One region of the Streptomyces sp. NPDC018031 genome, then DNA from elsewhere that is predicted to be linked to it. Evidence: riboswitches for the same ligand, from Rfam matches in the RefSeq annotation. Region 1 holds a riboswitch; each other region holds the start of a gene.

Region 1 (6,889 bases):
AGTGGCCGTCGGGGCCGCGGAAGGAACGCTCCACCAGCACCGCGAGCGGCAGCAGGATCAGCAGCGCGATCTGCGCGAGCACCGCGCCGAGCAGCGTCCACTGCGCGGCGCCGCGCGGCCGGCGGGCGGTCCGCGCGGGGTCGACCAGCCGCAGCGCGGACTCCCGGCGCCGCACCGTCCGGGCGTGCACCGCCAGCAGCCCGGCGACGGCCGTGAACTGCACCAGGGTGAGCACCGCGGCGGTCGGCAGGTCCAGCAGCTGGGCGGTCTGCCGGTAGATCTCCACCTCCAGGGTGGCGTAGTGCGGGCCACCGAGGATCTGCACGACGCCGAAGGAGGTGAAGGTGAACAGGAAGACCATCAGCGCGGCGGCGGCCACCGCGGGCGCGAGCGCGGGCAGGGTGACCCGCCGCCAGGCGCCGAGGCGGCTCGCCCCCAGGACCCGGGCGGCCTCCTCCTGGCGGGGGTCGAGCTGGGACCACAGCCCGCCCACGGTGCGCACCACCACCGCGTAGTTGAAGAAGACGTGGGCGAGCAGGATGGCCCACACGGTGGTGTCCAGCCGCACCCCCCACAGGTCCTCCAGGAGGCCGCCGCGGCCGAGGACGGCGAGGAAGGCGGTGCCGGCGACGACGGTCGGCAGCACGAACGGCACCGTCACCACGGCGCGCAGCAGCTGCTTGCCGGGGAAGGCGAAGCGGGCGAAGACGTACGCGCCCGGCAGCGCCACCGCCAGGGTCAGCGCGGTGGAGGCGGCGGCCTGCCAGGTGGTGAACCACAGCACCTCGCGCACCGCCGGGTCGCCGAGCACCTCGCCGATCCGCGCGAAGCGCCACTCGCCGCCGGCCTTCAGGCCGCGGGCGGTGATCGCCGCGACGGGATAGGCAAAGAAGACGGCGAGGAACGCCAGCGGTACGGCCATCAGGCCGAACCGCACCGCCGCACCGCGCCGGTCGCGGCGGCGGGGCGCGGCGGCGGGTGCGGCGTCGGTCTCTACAGGACGAGGGAGGACCACGACTTGACCCACGGCTCACGGACCTTGGCGATCTTCTCCGGCGCCATGGTCCCGGGGTCGTCCGCCTCGGCGCCGAACTCGGTGAAGACCTCCGGCAGCTTCGCTCCCTCGATCACCGGGTTCACGAACATGCTGAGCGGCATGTCCTCCTGGAACCGCTTGCTGATCAGGAAGTCCAGCAGCGCCTTGCCGCCCTTCTCGTTCCGGGCGCCGTCCAGGAGCCCGGCGAACTCGGTCTGCCGGAAGCAGGTGCCGGTGGCGACGCCGGTCGGGGCCTTCGTGGGCCGCGGGTCGGCGTAGAAGACCTCGGCGGGCGGGCTGGAGGCGTAGGAGACGACCAGCGGCCGGTCGCCGCCGGCCTTCCGGCCGCTCGCCGAGCCGGAGAAGCGGACGTTGTACGCCTGGTCCCAGCCGTCGACCACCTCGACGCCGTTGGCCTTGAGCTTCTTCCAGTACTCCGGCCAGCCGTCGTCGCCGTACTCCGCGGCGGTGCCCAGCAGGAAGGCGAGGCCGGGCGAGGAGGTGGCCGGGTTCTCGGTGACCAGCAGGTTGCGGTAGGCCGGCTCGGTGAGGTCGTCGAAGGTCCGCGGCGGGGCGAGCTTGTGGTCGGCGAAGTACTTCTTGTCGTAGTTGACGCAGATCTCGCCGGTGTCGATGGGGGTGACCCGGTGCTTGCCGCGGTCCAGCTGCAGCCGCTCCGGGATGCGGTCCAGCCCCTTGGCCCGGTAGGGGGTGAACACGTCGTTGTCCAGGGCGCGGGAGAGCAGGGTGTTGTCGACGCCGAAGAAGACGTCGCCCTCCGGGTTGCCCTTGGAGAGCACCGCCTTGTTGACGGCGACGCCGGCGTCCCCGTTCTCCAGGATCCGCAGCCGGTAGCCGCTGCTCTTCTCGAATTCCTTCTGCACCTCCTCGGAGAGGGCGAAGGACTCGTGGGTGACCAGGGTGACGGTGTCCGAGGCGCCGCCGCTGTCGCCGGATTCGCCGCAGGCCGCGAGGGTACCGGCGGCGAGCGTGCCGAGGACGGCCATGCCGAGGGCACGCCGGAGGCTGGTGTTCATGGTGAGTCTGACTCCCTACGCCGGTATGACCCGGATCAGGTCCGAGGGTCTGCGGCCGTGCCGCACTCTCAGCGCTTCGCGCGCTCCCCTGTCGGAGTGTTCATTTGTGCCTGTTCATTTGTGCGAAAGCACAGTATCAGCCGGTCCGGCGGGCCCCGGCGGGCCCGCCCGCGGCTCAGCGCTCGGCGGCGGCCAGCTGGCCGCAGGCGCCGTCGATCTCCTGCCCCCGGGTGTCCCGGACGGTCACCGGCACCCCGTGCGCCTCCAGGGCCGCGACGAACGCCCGCTCGTCCTCGGGACGGGAGGCGGTCCACTTGGAGCCCGGCGTCGGGTTGAGCGGGATCAGGTTGACGTGCACCCGGCGGTTCTTCAGCAGCCGGCCCAGCAGGTCGGCCCGCCACGCCTGGTCGTTGATGTCCCTGATCAGCGCGTACTCGATGGAGACCCGCCGGCCGGACTTGGCGGCGTACTCCCAGGCCGCGTCCAGCACCTCGCGGACCTTCCAGCGGGTGTTGACCGGTACCAGGGTGTCCCGCAGCTCGTCGTCCGGCGCGTGCAGCGACACCGCGAGGCGGCACTTGAAGCCCTCGTCGGCGAACCGCAGCATCGCCGGGACCAGCCCCACCGTGGAGACGGTGATGCCGCGCTGGGACAGCCCCAGGCCGTCCGGCTCGGGGTCGGTCAGCCGGCGGATGGCGCCGATCACACGGCTGTAGTTGGCGAGCGGCTCGCCCATGCCCATGAAGACGATGTTGCTGAGCCGGGCCGGGCCGCCGGGGATCTCCCCGTCCCGCAGCGCCCGCATGCCGTCCACGATCTGGTGCACGATCTCCGCGGTCGACAGGTTGCGGTCCAGCCCGGCCTGGCCGGTGGCGCAGAACGGGCAGTTCATGCCGCAGCCCGCCTGGGAGCTGATGCACATGGTGACCCGGTCCGGGTAGCGCATCAGCACCGACTCCACCAGGGTGCCGTCGAACAGCCGCCACAGCGTCTTGCGGGTGGTGTCGTCGTCACAGGAGATGTGCCGCACCACACTCATCAGGTCGGGCAGCAGCTCACCCGCCAGCTTCTCGCGGGACGCGGCGGGGATGTCGGTCCACTGCGCCGGGTCGTGCGCGTACCGGGCGAAGTAGTGCTGCGACAGCTGCTTGGCGCGGAACGGCTTCTCGCCGATGGCGGCGACCGCCTCCCGGCGCTGGGCGGGGTCGAGGTCGGCCAGGTGGCGCGGGGGCTTCTTGGCTCCGCGCGGCGCGGCGAAAGTGAGTTCTCCCGGGGCGGGCGGGGCCATGGCGGGTACTCCTCAGTGCGACGAGGGCGTGCGATCCCCGCTGTCGCGGAGCCCGGCGTCGGTGCCGGTCCCGGAGAGCTGACGGGGCCGCCCCGCAGGTGGCGGGGCGTGGAAAGGGCCCGCCACCTGACGGAGGCGGGCCCTTCCAGGGTACCGGCGCGATTCACCCCTGCCCGACGAAGATCACCAGCAGCAGCCAGACCACCGGTGCGGTCGGCAGCAGGGAGTCCAGCCGGTCCATGATCCCGCCGTGGCCGGGCAGCAGCTTGCCCATGTCCTTGATGCCGAGGTCGCGCTTGATCATGGACTCGCCCAGGTCGCCGAGGGTGGCGCTGACCGCGACCGCGAGCCCGAGCACCAGGCCCTGCCACCAGACCCCGCCGTCGATGGCGTACTGCATGCACAGCGCGCCCGCGACCATGGCGAAGGCCACCGCGCCCAGCAGTCCCTCCCGGGTCTTGCCGGGACTGATGCGCGGCGCGAGCTTGTGCTTGCCGAAGCGCCAGCCGACGGCGTACGCCCCGGTGTCGCTGACCACGGTCAGCAGCAGGAAGGTGAGCACCCGCTGCGGCCCGTCGTCGGCGGCGAGCATCAGGGCCACGAAGGTGGCGAGGAACGGCACGTAGAAGGCGGTGAAGACGGCCGCGGTCACATCGCGGAGGTAGTTCTCCGGCGGTTCGGTCATCCGCCAGACGAGTACCGCCAGCGCGGTGAGCGCCACGGCCACCCAGGCGCCCTCCGCGCCCCGCACATAGCCGGCCACCACCATGGCGACGCCGCCGACGGCGAGCGGGACGAGCGGGACGCTGATCTCCTTGCGCTCCGCGAGCCGCGAGGTCAGCTCCCACAGGCCGACCACCACGGCCACCGCTATGACGCCGAGGAACACCGTCTTGTAGACGAAGAGCGACGCGACGATGACGGCGCCGAGTCCGACGCCGACCCCTATCGCGGCGCGCAGGTCGCGGCCCGCGCTCTTCTTCGCCGGAGCGGGCGCGGCGGCCGCGGGCGGTGGGCCGGCGGGGTCCGGACCCGGCCGGTGCCCGGCGGCGGGCCCGTCGGGGTGCTGCCGGTGGGCCGGCTCCCGGCCGCCGCGGTCCGCGGGGCCGCTCGGCCGAGCGGCCCCCCGGTCACGGTCGTCCTGGTGTCCGCCTGCGTCGGGAACGGTGGGCATGGGCCGAGTCTGCGCCGCTTCGCCCACCGTGTGCACGGGACCCGCCGAGACGGGCGGCACCTCCTGGGAGTACCTGCCGGACGGTGTCCGGTGCAGGTGCCCGAGGGGAGGCGCCTGGTCGGTCGGGCCCCGGTGTCCGGCGCGTGGCGGGGCCCCCCAGGATGGCTCGTTCATCAGACTTCGAGCAGCTCGGCTTCCTTGTGCTTGAGCAGCTCGTCCACCTGCGCCACGTACTTCGCGGTGGTGTCGTCGAGCTCCTTCTCGGCGCGGCGGCCCTCGTCCTCGCCGACCTCGCCGTCCTTCACGAGCTTGTCGATCGACTCCTTGGCCTTGCGGCGGACGCTGCGGATCGAGATCTTCGCGTCCTCGCCCTTGCCCTTGGCGACCTTGATGAACTCCTTGCGGCGCTGCTCGGTCAGCTCCGGGAAGACCACGCGGATGATGCTGCCGTCGTTGGTCGGGTTGACGCCCAGGTCCGAGTCACGGATCGCCTGCTCGATGTTGCGCAGCGCGCTCTTGTCGAACGGGGTCACCACGGCCATCCGCGGTTCCGGCACCGAGAAGGACGCCAGCTGATTGATCGGCGTCATCGCACCGTAGTAGTCCGCCACGATCTTGTTGAACATCGCCGGGTGCGCACGCCCGGTGCGGATCGCGGCGAAGTCCTCCTTGGCGACCACAACGGCCTTCTCCATCTTCTCCTCGGCCTCGAGGAGGATCTCTTCGATCACCACTTGCTCCTGGTGTTATCCGTAAGCAGAGCCTCGCCCCTGCGTGCGTCTTCTCCTGCACGGTGTCCGACCGGCAGGCCGTTGTCCATCCCCGTAACGAGCTCTCCGGCGGGCGGTGTAGCGGGGGCTCAGCCCCGGGTGCCCTGATCGCTCACGAGCGTGCCGATCTTCTCACCCTTCACCGCACGCGCGATATTGCCCTCGGCGAGCAGTTCGAAGACCAGGATCGGCAGCTTGTTGTCCCGGCAGAGGGTGATGGCGGTGGCGTCGGCGACCTTCAGGTCCCGGGCGATCACCTCGCCGTACCCCAGGGCGTCGAACTTCACCGCGTCCGGGTTGGCCTTGGGGTCGGAGTCGTAGACACCGTCCACGCCGTTCTTGCCCATCAGCAGCGCCTCGGCGTCGATCTCCAGGGCGCGCTGGGCGGCGGTGGTGTCGGTGGAGAAGTAGGGCATGCCCATACCGGCGCCGAAGATGACGACGCGGCCCTTCTCCAGGTGGCGTACGGCCCGCAGCGGGATGTAGGGCTCCGCGACCTGGCCCATGGTGATGGCGGTCTGCACGCGGGAGTCGATGCCTTCCTTCTCCAGGAAGTCCTGGAGGGCGAGGCAGTTCATGACGGTGCCCAGCATGCCCATGTAGTCCGAGCGGGCCCGGTCCATGCCGCGCTGCTGCAGCTCGGCGCCGCGGAAGAAGTTGCCGCCGCCGATGACGATGGCGATCTCGGCGCCGTCCCGGACGACTGCCGCGACCTCGCGGGCGATGGCGTGCACGACGTCGGGGTCGACGCCGAGTCCGCCGCCACCGGCGAACGCCTCTCCGGACAGCTTCAACAGGAACCTGCGGGACTTGGCTCCGTCGGCGGTCTTGTCGTCGGCGGCTCGTTTGGCGTCCGCACCCTGATTCATTGGAGATCTCCTCGTGCACATACGAAGAAGGCCACTGCCGGATGGGTCTTTGACCTCTGCGGCAATGGCCTCCTCGTCACATCTGCGGCCGACCGGTCGACGGCTATGCGTTTACGACCCTAGCGGGGCCGCACGCCACTCGCTGCCCTGGCGGGCTGAAGGCGGCTGGCCTCAGGCGCCGACGCGGATGCGCGCGAAACGCTTCAGCGAGACGCCGGCCTCGGCCAGCACCTTCTCGACGGTCTTCTTGTTGTCCTTGGCGAACGGCTGCGCCAGCAGCGTGTTCTCCTTGAAGAACCCGTTGACGCGACCCTCGACGATCTTCGGCAGGGCGGCCTCCGGCTTGCCCTCCTCCTTCGCGGTGGCCTCGGCGACGCGGCGCTCGTTCTCGATGACCTCGGCCGGGATGTCCTCACGGGAGAGGAACTTCGGCGCGAAGGCGGCGATGTGCTGCGCGACGTCCTTGGCGACCTCGGCGTTCTCCTTGTCCAGCTCGACCAGGACACCGACCTGCGGCGGCAGGTCCGGGCTGGTGCGGTGCATGTACGCGGCGACGTAGCCGCCGGAGAACTGCGCGAACCGGTCCAGGACGATCTTCTCGCCCAGGGTGGCGTTGGCCTCGTCCACGTACGCCTGGACGGTCTTGCCGGCCTCGATCTCGGAGGCGAGCAGCGCCTCCAGGTCGGCCGGGGCGGTCTTGGCGGCGTGCGCGGCC
Region 2 (6,889 bases), on a different contig from region 1:
CACCGCCTCCTTCCACGCCGCCTGGCTGCTCAACGGCGGGCAGCGCACCGACATGGACCGGCTGGAGGACCACCACCTGCAGTGGATGTCCCGGCTGGACGCGATGGCCGAGGAGGACGGGCACCTGCTGGTGCACTCCGACACCACCGCCTACCTGGAGTACGGCGACTCCATCGAGGCCGTGAACGACGCGGTGACCGAGGCGCTCCAGCGCAGTGACGCCGACGAGTGCTGGGACCTGTTCCGCAAGTTCACCAAGCGGTTCGCCTTCCGCGACGAGGACGCCGGCCCGCTGGCCGCCCGGGAACTCCTCCAGACCTACGGCGGCCGGCGCGTGGTCCACGGGCACAGCCCCATCCCCTACCTGCTCGGCGAGGTGGGCTCGGAGGACGGCGAGGACGGCGGCGCCCCGTCCGTGGACGGCCCGCACATCTACGCGGACGACCTGGCCATCGCCATGGACGGCGGCGTCACCATGGCCGGAAAGCTGCTGGTCGTACAGCTGCCGCTGGCCAACTGAGCGCCCCGGGCCCCGGACCGAGCCGCCAGGCCACCGCCCGGACGCCCCCGCACACCCGCAGCGGTGACGGGACACCCGCACCACCGGTCCCCGGCACGGCGCCCGGCGCCGCGAAGGCGCCGCTCCGGGGCCCGGCATCGCGAAGGCACCGCTCCGGAGCGCGGCATCGCGAAGGCACCGCTCCGGGCCCGGCCGTCGTGGGCCGGGCCCGGAAGCGAGCCGGGACGCCGGGTCAGTCGGCGATCGGCAGGTAGACCCGGTTGCCCGCCTCGGCGAACTCCCGGGACTTCTCCGCCATCCCGGCCTCGATCTCGTCCAGCTCACCGCCGTGCCGGCGGCGGATGTCCTGGGAGATCTTCATCGAGCAGAACTTGGGGCCGCACATGGAGCAGAAGTGCGCGGTCTTCGCCGGCTCGGCGGGGAGCGTCTCGTCGTGGAAGGCGCGGGCCGTGTCCGGGTCGAGGGCCAGGTTGAACTGGTCCTCCCAGCGGAACTCGAAGCGCGCGTCGGAGAGGGCGTCGTCCCACTCCTGGGCGCCGGGGTGCCCCTTGGCCAGATCCGCCGCGTGGGCGGCGATCTTGTACGTGATGACGCCGGTCTTGACGTCGTCGCGGTCGGGCAGGCCCAGGTGCTCCTTGGGGGTGACGTAGCAGAGCATCGCGGTGCCCCACCAGGCGATCATCGCGGCGCCGATGCCCGAGGTGATGTGGTCGTAGGCGGGCGCGACGTCCGTGGTCAGCGGGCCCAGGGTGTAGAACGGCGCCTCCTCGCAGATCTCCTGCTGGAGGTCGATGTTCTCCTTGATCTTGTGCATCGGGACGTGGCCCGGGCCCTCGATCATGGTCTGGACGTTGTGCCGCTTGGCGATCCGGTTCAGCTCGCCGAGCGTCTTCAGCTCCGCGAACTGCGCCTCGTCGTTGGCGTCCGCGATGGAGCCGGGGCGCAGGCCGTCACCGAGCGAGTAGGTGACGTCGTAGGAGGCGAGGATCTCGCAGAGCTCCTCGAAGTTCTCGTAGAGGAAGCTCTCCTTGTGGTGCGCCAGGCACCACGCGGCCATGATGGAGCCGCCGCGCGAGACGATGCCGGTCTTGCGGCGCGCGGTCAGCGGCACGTAGCGCAGCAGCACGCCGGCGTGCACGGTCATGTAGTCGACGCCCTGTTCGGCCTGCTCGATGACCGTGTCCTTGTAGATCTCCCAGGTCAGCTCCTCGGCCTTGCCGTCGACCTTCTCCAGGGCCTGGTAGAGGGGCACGGTGCCGATGGGCACGGGGGAGTTGCGCAGCACCCACTCGCGGGTGGTGTGGATGTTGCGGCCGGTGGAGAGGTCCATGACCGTGTCGGCGCCCCACCGGGTGGCCCAGGTCATCTTCTCCACCTCTTCCTCGATGGAGGAGGTGACGGCGGAGTTGCCGATGTTGGCGTTCACCTTCACCAGGAACTTCTTGCCGATGATCATCGGCTCGATCTCCGGGTGGTTGATGTTCGCCGGGAGGACGGCCCGGCCGGCGGCGATCTCCTCGCGCACGGTCTCCGGCGAGACGTTCTCGCGGACCGCCACGTACTCCATCTCGGCGGTGATCTCGCCGCGCCGGGCGTACGCGAGCTGGGTCACCGCGGCGCCGTCGCGGCCGCGGCGGGGCAGCCGCGGGCGGCCGGGGAAGACCGCGTCGAGGTTCTTCAGGCCGCCGCGCGGCGCGGTGTGCTTGATCCCGTCGTCCTCCGGGCGCAGGGGGCGCCCGGCGTATTCCTCGGTGTCGCCCCGGCCGACGATCCAGTTCTCCCGGAGCGGCGACAGGCCGCGGCGGACGTCCGTCTCCACGGCCGGGTCGGTGTACGGGCCGGAGGTGTCGTACAAGCGCACGTCCTGGCCATTGGTGAGGTGCACGCGCCGCACCGGAACCCGGAGGTCCGGGCGCGAACCGGTCACGTAGTCCTTGTGCCAGCCGATCTGCTCGACCTGGCTGGCGGCAGGCGTGTGTGCATCCTGAACGGTCATCAGACCTACTCCCTACGCCGGCATTACCCGGTAACAGGTTCAGCGGTCGACGCAGCGGTGTCCGCAGCGGAGTGCCGGCTCGGCCGGCTGCTCGCCACGGAGGTCAGCGCCCTCTCAGCCCGGTGCTCCGAGCTCCCGCGATTGCAAAGGTGCCATGAGGCTAACGGTTGTCCGGGCGTGCTGAACAGGGGGCCCACCTTCTCTTGCGATGATCGGGCCGTGACTCCGACACCTGAGGACCACTCGCACGACGACGCGCACCGCCCCGCGCCCGGCCCGTCACCGGGGCACGGACACGGCCATGGGCACGGACACGGACACGGCCCGGCCACTCCGGTATCCGCGCATCTGCGGAAGGTGATCGCCGCGGTGCTGATCCCCTTCACGGCGGTGGTCGTGGTGGGGCTGATCGTGCTGTGGCCCGGCGGCACGCCGGACGGCAGCAGGGGCGGACCCAGCGGACTCGGCTTCGACCAGCAGAGGGCCTCCGGCCGGGTGGTGGAGGTCGAGGAGGTGAACTGCGCGGACGTCAACGCGCAGCCGCAGCAGCCGCCGGCCCCCGGCGAGGGGGACGCCGCGCGGCCGCCGGGCGATGCGGACGAGCCGTGCGAGCGGGCCACCATCGAGGTGACCTCCGGCAAGGACGAGGGCCACCGGTTCGACGAGATCGTGCAGCCGAGCGCCTCCCGGCACTACACCACGGGCCAGAAGCTGAAGCTGTCGTACGCGCCGAAGGCGCCGAAGAACCTCCAGTACTCGGTGAGCGATGTGGACCGCGGGATGCCGATGGCGGTGCTGGCGGGGCTGTTCGCGCTGGTCGTGGTGGCGGTGGGCCGGCTGCGCGGGGTCTTCGCCCTGGTGGCGCTGGCCATCAGTTTCGGGGTGCTGACCACGTTCATCCTGCCGGCGATCTTGCAGGGCTCGAACCCGCTGCTGGTGGCGGTGATCGGCGGCAGCGCCATCATGCTGATCGCGCTCTACCTCTGCCACGGGCTGACCGCCCGGACGTCGGTGGCGGTACTGGGCACGTTGATCTCACTGCTGCTGATCGCGGTGCTGGGCTCGGTGTTCATCGGCTGGGCGGCGCTGACCGGGAACACCGACGACCAGACCGGGCTGGTGCACGGGCTGTACCCCGACATCGAGATCCGCGGCCTGCTGCTGGCCGGCGTGATCATCGGGTCGCTGGGCGTGCTGGACGACGTGACGGTGACCCAGACCTCGGCGGTCTGGGAGCTCAAGGACGCCGACCCGTCGGCGGGTTGGCGGAAACTCTACGCGGCCGCCATGCGGATCGGCCGGGACCACATCGCTTCGGTGGTCAACACCCTGGTGCTGGCCTACGCGGGTGCGTCGCTGCCGCTGCTGTTGCTGTTCAGCATCGCGGACAGCGGGGTGGGCACGGTGGCGACGAGCGAGATCGTCGCCGAGGAGATCCTGCGCACCCTGGTGGGCAGCATCGGGCTGGTGGCGTCGGTGCCGGTGACCACGGCGCTGGCCGCGCTGGTGGTCTCGGCCGACCGGCCCGCGGCGGCCGGCGGCGGGGCAGCCGCCGGGGGCAGGCCCGGGTCCGCCGGGGCGAGCGCGCCGGGCCGGGGTGTGGGGGCCGGGCGGGGCCGCCGCCGGCGGGCGAAGCCGCGGGGCGGACGCTAGCCGGACGGGCCGCCGGGGGCGCCCAGGCCACGCGGGCGGCGTGCGGTGGGCGGGCTTCGGGGCCGCCGGCCGATCGTCGGGCCGCGGAGGCGACGGCCGGCGGTGCGCGGCAGGCTCCCGGCGGCCGGCGCCGGTGCGCCGCGGTGGCGGCGGCGCGGCGGGCTCCGGTCGTCCGGTGCGGGCCCGCCGCGGGGCGGGCGGCGGCGGGGCGGTGGCGTTGCCAGGCACACGGGCTCGCCCGGCCGGGCCGCGGCACCCGGGCGTGCGGCACGGCGCCGGGCGCGCTCCGCCCGGCACGGGTGCACGCGGCGAGGACTCCCGGGCAAGCTCCGCCGGGCACCGACGCGCCGGACCCGGGCAAGGGCTCGCCGGACCCGGGTTCGCCGGGCACGCTCCGCCGGCAGGCGGCACGCACCCCCGGACCCGCTCCGCCGGCAGGCGGCACGCACGCAACGGACCCGTTCCGCCCGGCAGGCGGCACGACCCCGGCGGAGCCGGCCCCGCCGGATCCGGCCCGTGTCCGGACGCGGCCCCCTCGGGCACTCCGCCAGGGCGGCGGCTCGCCGGACCGATTCTGCAGCGGCCCGGGGGCGCTCCCGCCCGGTTCGTTCCGGGCCGGGCTCAGCCCGCGTACCGGTCCTGGGCGAGGATCTGGCCGAGGACCGCGTCCAGGTCGGCGACCGGATCGCCCGCCTCCCGCTCCTCGCCGAACGGGACCAGCCGGTCGGTGCGGTCCAGGAAGGCGATCAGCGGGGCGGTGCCGGATCGGAACAGGGCCCCTTCCCCGCCCACTTGGAGCCGGATGAACACCCCCTGGGCCGGCTCGCCCTCGCTTCGCCCCGGCGGGTCGGCCAGCAGGTCCCCGCCCAGGGTGCCGGGTCCGGCGGGGGTGATGTGGACGTCGCCCTCCCCGGCCGGCCCGCTGAGCCCGTCGAGCAGCAGTTCACGTGCGAAGGCCCAGGTCACGGGGGCGTCCCCGGGCAAGTGAAAGGTGATTTCCACGGCGTACGGATCATTGCTGTCGTACGCCAGCTCGACCGGGATACGGAAGGACAGGTCCTGGGAGACCACGAAGGACATCGTCACTTCCGCCTGGACTGTGTCGCGCATGTCTCGCATCGTTCGCCGCCCCGAATCGATTGGGAATGGCCGGGTTTTAACCCCTTGGCCCTCTTGACAACATGCTCCGCCAAGTGCCTGACGGACCACAAGCAGTGCGTTTTCAGATACTGATAGAGAACGAGAGGGAGCTGATGATGTAGTTGACTCTGGAGCGTAGCGAATCCATCGCAGGACGGAGTCGCTCCGCTTGGGTGCAGGGTACGGAAATAGCCAGGGTGGCCGCTTCTGGACCCGCCGGGACAGGAAACGCGCCGCAAACCGTGCCCAGTGCGTACTCCTGCCTCTCGTACACCGGTTGCGCACGGCGCCGACCGGCGAGCCGGCGCCGCAGGTCGCCGGCGTCCCGTACCGAGTACGGAGTGATGGCCTGTACCGGATGCCGGGACAGGTGATCCTCCCGGTCCCGCTCGTCGAGCTGTGCGAGCAGGCACTGACCGATGGCGTGCGCGTGCGCGGTCCGCCTGAAGTCGGCCCACTCCTCGACTGCGGGGGTCTCCGGGCCGTCAGCCACCGCGACGACCTCGACTTCGCCTTCCCTATACACGGAGAAGTACACGGCCACGCCCAATTCCTCGCCGAGTCGGGCCAGGGTCCGGGCCATCCGGGCCCGTTGCCGCTCCCGGGCACCGGCCCGGCCCAGCCGTTCGGCCGCCACGCCGAGGACGAAGACGCCGTTCTCGCGGCGGAGATAGCCCTCGTGGGTCAGCGTGCGGAGCAGGTGGTAGGCGGTGGGCAGGGGCAGCCCCGCCGCCCGGGCGAGTTGCTTGGCCGGAGCTCCGGCCGGATGGGCGCCGACGGCTTCCAGCAGCCGCAGCGCGCGCTGCACCGAAGTGATCAGGGTCGGCTCGGCGGCCGCACCCTCGTTCGCTGTCGCCAACAGGCACCCCCGGGGTGTGTTTGCGAGGCAGACGCCGAGGAGGGCGTCGGAGTCTCGCACTTTAACCGGAGTAATGCCTTCAGGCCGGAGATGGGTGCGCGAAGTCGCTCACGCGGCGTACCCGTCCGTGGACCCGGCTTACGTTTACCAGTCACCTCGGGATGAAGACGATGAAGAGGTGAATTTCCGGACGACATAGATCAAACCGGCGATCAGCGCCACGAGCAGCAGCACCCGGAACGCCAACCACGCGATGAGGCCCACGACGCTGAGGATGAGGCCGCCGAAGACCGCGAGGACGAGGACCGGCACCGCGATCCACGTCACCCACCACGGCAAGCCCTGGAAAACGTTCTTCGCGGCCACTGTCGGTCCCTGCTTTCTGGCTGGATCGTCCGGATGACGTGCAGCCCCCCTGCTACGTCTTCGATGCTAGGACGCCCCGGGGCGCCGCGGACGGTTCCGCGCCCCCCGTCCTCCCCTGATCGGTCCCCTACGGGTTCCGGCCCCCGGCCTCAGCTCCCCGGTGGACCCGGCGGCCGGTCCCGCGGCCCGCGAGCGCCCGCCCGTCCGGCAGCCCTCGCGGCACCGCAAGCCGCGGCCGGGGCCGGGCGACCCGGCCCGGCTCATCCGGCCGTACCGCCGGGCCCACGGCGGCGGGCGCCGGCCATCGACGGTTCAGCTCCCCAGTGGTTCGGCTCTCCGGTGGCTCGGCACTCCG
Region 3 (6,889 bases), on a different contig from region 1:
AGGGGGCGGGGGAGGTCGCAGACGTGCTCACCGTATCCAGGGTGCCAGGCGCGCGGACGTCGATCGCACCCGGCCGTCCCTCCGGCGCCGGCCACCGGCGGCACCCGGCCGCGGCCGGGGCGCCGGACGCGGACCGCCGCCCGCCCCGGAAGGGAGGCGGACGGCGGTGCGCCGCGCCGGACCGAGGTGGCCGGCGGCGTGACGGCTGGAAGGCGCCCTCGACCCGACGGTGACGCGGCTAGAAGACGCCCTTGACCTTGATGGTGATCTCGCTGCCCTCCGGGGCCCGCTCACCGGCGTCCACCGACTGGTCGGTGACCGTGTCGCCGGGGAAGAGCAGCGGGCGGTCCACATGGACCTCGAAGCCCAGGGCCTCCAGCTCCTCGGTGGCGTCGTCCACGTCGTCCCCCTCGACGTCCGGCACCTCGATCATGCGGGGCCCCTTGGAGAGGGTGAGGGTGATGGTGTCGCCCTTGGCCGCGTCCTTCTCGCTCGACGGGGACTGCTTGGCGACCGCACCGGCGTCCTCCTCGGAGAACACCCGGTCCTCGGCGAACTCGACCTTGAATCCGGCGTCCCGCAGGTCCGACTCGGCGTCGGCCGCCGACTCGCCGACCACGTCCGGGACGGAGATCGGCTCGCCCATGGAAACCTTGATCGACACCGCGCTGTCCGGCCTGCGCTCCACCCCGGCCCGCGGGTCGGTGGCGAGCACCTGGCCCGCCGGGGTCTCGTTGCTGAAATGCCGGGTCACCTTGCCGACGGCCAGCCCGGCGTCCTTGATCTTCGCCCGGGCCTCGGTGATCGGCATGCCCACCACATTGGGCACGGTGGCCCGGGGCGGCCCCTGCGAGATCCGGATGGTCACCGTGCCGGTGTTGCGGATGCGCTCGCCGACCCCGGGGTCGGTCTCGATGACCTTCCCCTTGTCCACCACGTCGCTGAACTCGCGGACGACCTTCACCTCAAGGCCCTTGTCGGTGAGCTTCCGCTCCGCCTTGGCCTGGGTCAGCCCGATCACCCCGGGCACCTTGGTGAACTGGCCCGAGCTGATGTACCACACACCGGCCCCCACCCCGAGCGCCAGCAGCACCGCGGTGATCAGCGCCAGCACCCGGCGGCGCGGCAGCCGGTCGCGCAGCGCCGGACGGGAGCCCCCGGCCGGTGGCGGAGCGGGTCGCTCCAGCCGGCTGGTGCGGCTCACGTCCCCGGTTCCGCCGCCCGGCGCTGCGGGACCGGCCGGCGGCCGTGCGATCACGCTCGTGCGGTCCTCCGAGCCGTCCCGCGCGCCGTCCCCCGCGCCGGGCGGCAGCAGGTCCAGCTGGGCGTCGGTGAGCGCGGCGCGAGCCGCCCGGGCGACCCCGAGCAGCTCCACCGCGTCGGCCGGACGCAGCTCCGGATCGCGGGCGGTGGCCCCGGTGACCAGTGCGTCCAACTGCGGCGCGAGCCCCGGGACCAGCACCGACGGCGGTGTGACGTCCTCGTGCAGATGCTGGAAGAGGATCTGTGCCGGGGTGCCCCCGGCGTGCGGCTTGGCGCCGGTCAGCATCTCGTACAGCACCACGCCGCAGGCGTAGATGTCCGCCCGGGTGTCCGCGGTGCCGTGCTCGATCTGCTCCGGGGCCAGGTACGAGACGGTGCCCATGATCGACTGGGTGTCGGTGCCGGTGGCCGCGTCCACCGGGCGGGCCAGCCCGAAGTCGGCGACCTTGACCCGGCCGTCGTCGCCGATCAGCACGTTCTCCGGCTTCATGTCACGGTGCACGAAACCGGCCCGGTGCGCCGCGCCCAGTGCCGCGAGCACCGGTTCCAGGATGTCCAGCGCGGCGCGCGGCTGCAGCGCCCCGCGCTCCCGCAGCACGTCCCGCAGCGTGCACCCGGCGACGTACTCCATGGCCAGGAAGACGTAGCGGCCGTCGGTGCCCTGGTCGAAGACGCCCACCACGTTGGGGTGGGCGAGCCGGGCCACGGACTTCGCCTCACGGATGAAGCGCTCCACGAAGGCGCCGTCGGCGGCGAGCGTCGGGTGCATCACCTTGAGGGCGACCACCCGGTCCAGACGGGTGTCGACGGCCCGGTAGACCGTGGCCATGCCGCCCACGGCGATCCGCGCGTCGACGCGGTAGCGGCCGTCGAGCACCTGGCCGACGAGCGGATCCTGCAGGGTCGTATCCACGGGACAGGAGTCTACGAGCCGTCCTCGACACCCTGTGCCACCTGCGCCGCGACCGGCTGCTACTGCAGCCGAACAGTGACATGCCGCCATGGCGCCCACCCCGGCGGGCGGGGCGGGCGCCAGGCCAGCGGGCGCCCGGGACGACCGCGGTCCCGGGGCGGCCGGCCGCGCGCCCGCGGGTGCCCGGTGTCCGCCCCTGCGGCCCCGGCCCGGACGGGCCCTGCGGCCTCGGCCCGGACGGGCCCGGCGGCCCGGACAAGCCTTGTGGCCCCGGCCCGGTGGGCGGTGCCGCGGGGGCGGCGAGCGCCCGAGCGGTCAGCCGCGCACCGCGCGCACATCAGCTCCCGAAGGCGGGGCGTTCCGGGTCGAAGTCGGCCAGGCCGCTGGTCGGTGAGGAGGCGTGGGCGAAGTGGCGGCGCGGGATCCGGCCGGCCCGGTGGGCCAGCCGGCCCGCCTCGACCGCGTGCCGCATCGCCTCCGCCATCAGCACCGGCTCCTGGGCGCGGGTCACCGCGGACGCCAGCATCACGGCCGCGCACCCCAGCTCCATGGCGAGCGCCGCGTCCGAGGCCGTCCCGGCGCCCGCGTCCAGCACCACCGGCACCTGCGCCCGCTCCACGATCAGCTGGAAGTTGTGCGGGTTGCGGATGCCCAGCCCGGATCCGATGGGCGACCCCAGCGGCATCACGGCAGCACAGCCCACGTCCTCCAGCTTGCGGGCGAGCACCGGGTCGTCGTTGGTGTACGGCAGCACGGTGAACCCGTCGTCGACCAGGATCTCGGCGGCGTCCAGCAGCTCCACCGGGTCCGGGAGCAGGGTCCGCTCGTCGGCCACCACCTCCAGTTTGATCCAGTCGGTGCCGAGCGCCTCCCGGGCCAGCCGGGCGGTGAGCACCGCCTCGCCCGCGGTGAAGCAGCCCGCCGTGTTGGGCAGCACCCGGATCCCGAGCCGGTCCAGCACGGACAGCACCGAGCCCTGCACGGTGGGGTCCAGCCGCCGCATCGCGACGGTGGTCAGCTGGGTGCCGCTCGCGACCAGGGACCGCTCCAGCACCTCCAGGCTGGGCGCGCCGCCCGTACCCATGATCAGTCGGGAGTCGACGGACACCCCGCCGATGACCAGCGGATCGTCAGCCATGCTCAGCCTCCCTGGACCGCGGTGAGGACCTCGACCCGGTCGCCGTCACCGAGCGGGGTACGGGGCCACTGGCTCCTGGGCACCACGCTCTCGTTGACGGCGGCGGCGACACCGCCGGCGGCCGGGGTGAGCGTGGCCACCAGCAGGTCGAGGGTGAAGCCGTCGGGGATCTCGCGGGTCTCGCCGTTGACGCTGACGGTCATGCGGGCTGCTCCTGACGTGGTGGTACCTGCCCCGCCCCGCCGGCCGCGGGGGAGGGTGCGGACGGGCGCCGGGAGGAGAAGCGCCGGGGGGAGAACGGGCGGGCGTGGGCGGGGAGTTCGCCGGTGGTGAGCGCCTCGGCCATGATGTCGCCGGTGACCGGGGTGAGCAGCACGCCGTTGCGGTGGTGCCCGGTCGCCAGCTGGAGGCCGGGCAGGTCGGTGGGGCCCAGCAGCGGGGCGTTGTCCGGGGAGCCGGGCCGCAGCCCGGCACGGGTCTCGGTGAGCGGCAGTTCGGTGATGCCGGGCACCAGCTCGTGGGCGTCGCGGAGGAGTTCGTACACCCCGCCCGCGGTGACCGTGGTGTCCCAGCCCATCTCCTCGCTGGTGGCACCGACCACCAGCTCGCCGTTCTCCCGCGGCACCAGGTACACGTGCCCGCCGCGCACCACGGCCCGCACGGTGCGGGAGAGGAACGGCGCGTAGCCGGCGGGCACCCGCAGCCGCAGCACCTGGCCCTTCACCGGGCGCACCGGCGGCAGCACCTCGGGCGGGACCCCGGCGAGCCGGCCGCTGTGGCTGCCCGCGGCGAGCACCGTGCGGTGCGCCGGCAGCCGGGTGCCGTCCGCCGTCACCACCCCGGCCGCCCGGTCGCCGTCCAGCACCAGGCGCTCCGCCCGGGTGCGGTGGAGGGCCACCCCGGCCCGCCGGCAGGCGGTCACCAGCGCGGCGGCCAGCCGCCGCGGATCGGTCTGGTGGTCACCCTCCACCCGCAGCCCGCCGCACACCCCGGGCGCCAGCATCGGCTCCAGGCGGCGGCATTCACGTCCGGTCAGCCACTCCGCCTCCAGCCCGCAGCGCTGCTGGAGCGCGTGCAACTCCCGCAACTGCGCCCGGTCGTCGGCGTCGAGGGCCACGGCCAGGGTGCCGCAGGCGCGGAAACCGATGTCCTGGCCGCTCGCCGCCTCCAGTTCGGCGGCGAACTCCGGATAGCGCGCCGCGGAGGCCAGGTTGAGGCCGAGCAGTGTCTCCTCGCCGTGCGCGAGCTCGGTCACCGCGGCCAGCATGCCGGCCGCCACCTGGGCGGCGCCCTGGCCGGGTTCGGGGTCGGTCACCGCGCAGCTCAGCCCGCGCTGGGCCGCCCGCCAGGCCGTGACCAGGCCGATGATGCCGCCGCCGACCACCAGGACGTCGTACGGCTCGGATACCGCATGCATGGGCGGATCGCCCCTCCCTTCGCCGGCATGACCCGGATCAGGTTCGTACGGTCGGAGGCCGCGACAGCCTCCCTCTCAGCCCGGTGCGTCCGGGCTCCCGCGAGTGCTCTGTGCCCGCCACCCTAGTACGCCGCCCGAAGGAGCCGGAAGGGCGTGGTCCCCCCGCCCCGGGCCACCGGGGGTGCGGCCGGCCCGGCGCGCCGCCGGTGTGCCGGAGATCTCCTCGCGAGGTGTTCCGGCCGACCGGCCGCCCCGTCCTACAGTGATCGGGTGAGCGATGGGCTGAGGACACCGACACCGACCGGCACCCGGGGCACCGACGGAGGACGGGTGGTGATCGTCGGCGCCGGGGTGGCCGGAGTGCAGACCGCGGTCGCGCTGCGCGAGGAGGGCTGGTCCGGGGAGATCGTGCTGCTGGGGGCGGAACCGCACCAGCCGTACGACCGCCCGCCGCTGTCCAAGGCCGTGCTGCTGGGCAAGGCCGACGGCTCGGCGTTCGACGTGGACTTCGCCGGCCTCGGGGTGGAACTCCACCTCGGCCGCCGCGCCACCGCGCTGCGGACCGGCGAGCGGCTGCTGCTCACCGACTCCGGACCCGTCGGCTACGACCACCTGGTCCTCGCGACCGGCGCGGAACCCCTCCTGCTGCCCGGCCAGGAGCGGCCCGCGGCGGGGGAGCGGCCCGCCGAGGGCGGCCCCGGCATCCATCTGCTGCGCACCCTGGACGACGCGGAGCGCCTGCGTCCGGTACTCGCCCGGCAGCATGACGTCGTGGTGGTCGGCGCGGGCTGGATCGGCGCGGAGTTCGCCACCGCGGCGCGCGAGGCGGGCTGCGCGGTGACCGTCGTGGAGGCCGCCGACCGGCCGCTCGCCGGCGCGCTGCCGCCGGAGGTCGCCGCCTACCTCGCGGGCTGGTACCTGGACAGCGGCGCCGCGCTCATCACCGGGGCCCGGGTCGTCGGGGTGGACGAGTCCGGGGTGCTGATCGCCGGGGGCGAGGGCCAAGGCGGCGGCGCGGACGGCACCACCCGGCTGCGCGCCGACGCGGTGGTCGTCGGGATCGGGGCCCGGCCCGCCACCGACTGGCTCGCCGGATCCGGCGTCGAGCTGGCCGCGGACGGCTCGGTGCGGGCGGACCAGTGGCTGCGCACCTCCGCCCCGGAGGTGTACGCGGTCGGCGACTGCGCCTCCTTCCCCTCCGCCCGCTACGGCGAACGGCTGCTGGTCCACCACTGGGACAACGCCCTGCAGGGGCCGCGCACCGTCGCCGCCAACCTGGTCGGCTCGCGGCGGCCGCAGTTCACCGGTGCCGTCTACGACCCGGTGCCCTACTTCTGGTCCGAGCAGTTCGGCCGCTTCGTGCAGTACGCCGGACACCACACCGCCGACGACGAGCTGCTGTGGCGCGGCGACCCCGGCGGCGCCGCCTGGTCGGTGTGCTGGCTGCGGGACGGTCGCCTGGTCGCCCTGCTGGCCGTCGGCCGGCCCCGGGACCTGGCCCAGGGGCGCAAGCTCGTGGAGCGCGGCGCGCTGATCGACCGCGCCCGGGCGGCGGACGCCTCGGTGCCGCTGAAGTCCGCGGTCCTCGGCGACGCCGCCGGCGCCTGACGCCCCCTCGCCCACCGGTGGCCGACCGGTGGGCCACCGTGCCCCCATGGGACGCGGAGCGTTCGCGATGAGTCCGTGGTGGATGGCAGGCTTGTTCCCGTGACCGAGATTGACGCAAAGATCGATGCCCTGGTGCCCGCCTGGCTCAACCTCCCCGACATCGCCGAACGCCTCGACGTCGAGGTGACCCGGGTCCGGCAGCTGGTCAAGGAAGGCCAGCTGATCGCCGTGCGGCGGGGCGAGAACCGGGTTCTCATGGTCCCCGCCGCGTTCATCGGGGAGGGGAAGGTCGTCAAGGGACTCAGCGGGACGCTGACCCTGCTGAGGGACGACGGCTTCAGCGACGAGGAGATGCTGGAGTGGCTCTTCACCCCCGACCCCACCCTGCCCGGCACCCCCGCGGAGGCCCTGCGCGAGAATCGCGGTACGGAGGTGAAGCGCCGCGCCCAGGCGCTCGCCGTCTGAACCGAGGAGCCGTCACGGGGTGCGGGCCGGACAACCGGCCCGCACCCCGCCGATCTGGGGGGTACCGCCCATGGCAACCGTCGCC

Evidence for each region. Region 1 has a riboswitch for thiamine pyrophosphate ahead of ACH4B3_RS00350 (thiamine ABC transporter substrate binding subunit). Riboswitches for the same ligand answer to the same signal wherever they lie in the genome.
Region 2: it holds a riboswitch for thiamine pyrophosphate, as region 1 does, so the genes downstream of both, thiC (phosphomethylpyrimidine synthase ThiC) here and ACH4B3_RS00350 (thiamine ABC transporter substrate binding subunit) in region 1, are expected to answer to the same signal.
Region 3: it holds a riboswitch for thiamine pyrophosphate, as region 1 does, so the genes downstream of both, thiO (glycine oxidase ThiO) here and ACH4B3_RS00350 (thiamine ABC transporter substrate binding subunit) in region 1, are expected to answer to the same signal.

The regions. Positions count from the first base shown of each region.
Region 1 is NZ_JBIRFT010000001.1:100,549-107,437, forward strand. It holds gene ACH4B3_RS00345 (ABC transporter permease) at 1-922, opposite strand, end outside; gene ACH4B3_RS00350 (thiamine ABC transporter substrate binding subunit) at 994-2,073, opposite strand; TPP riboswitch at 2,069-2,173, opposite strand; gene rlmN (23S rRNA (adenine(2503)-C(2))-methyltransferase RlmN) at 2,249-3,361, opposite strand; gene ACH4B3_RS00360 (phosphatidate cytidylyltransferase) at 3,525-4,709, opposite strand; gene frr (ribosome recycling factor) at 4,709-5,266, opposite strand; gene pyrH (UMP kinase) at 5,395-6,174, opposite strand; gene tsf (translation elongation factor Ts) at 6,346-6,889, opposite strand, start outside.
Region 2 is NZ_JBIRFT010000004.1:434,428-441,316, reverse strand. It holds gene ACH4B3_RS14220 (metallophosphoesterase) at 1-520, shown strand, start outside; gene thiC (phosphomethylpyrimidine synthase ThiC) at 753-2,516, opposite strand; TPP riboswitch at 2,509-2,665, opposite strand; gene ACH4B3_RS14210 (YibE/F family protein) at 2,736-4,169, shown strand; gene ACH4B3_RS14205 (SsgA family sporulation/cell division regulator) at 4,791-5,279, opposite strand; gene ACH4B3_RS14200 (IclR family transcriptional regulator) at 5,392-6,168, opposite strand; gene ACH4B3_RS14195 (DUF5326 family protein) at 6,313-6,534, opposite strand.
Region 3 is NZ_JBIRFT010000003.1:49,496-56,384, reverse strand. It holds gene pknB (Stk1 family PASTA domain-containing Ser/Thr kinase) at 239-2,176, opposite strand; gene ACH4B3_RS10505 (thiazole synthase) at 2,514-3,314, opposite strand; gene thiS (sulfur carrier protein ThiS) at 3,317-3,517, opposite strand; gene thiO (glycine oxidase ThiO) at 3,514-4,731, opposite strand; TPP riboswitch at 4,728-4,842, opposite strand; gene ACH4B3_RS10490 (NAD(P)/FAD-dependent oxidoreductase) at 5,002-6,339, shown strand; gene ACH4B3_RS10485 (Rv2175c family DNA-binding protein) at 6,439-6,804, shown strand; gene thiE (thiamine phosphate synthase) at 6,875-6,889, shown strand, end outside.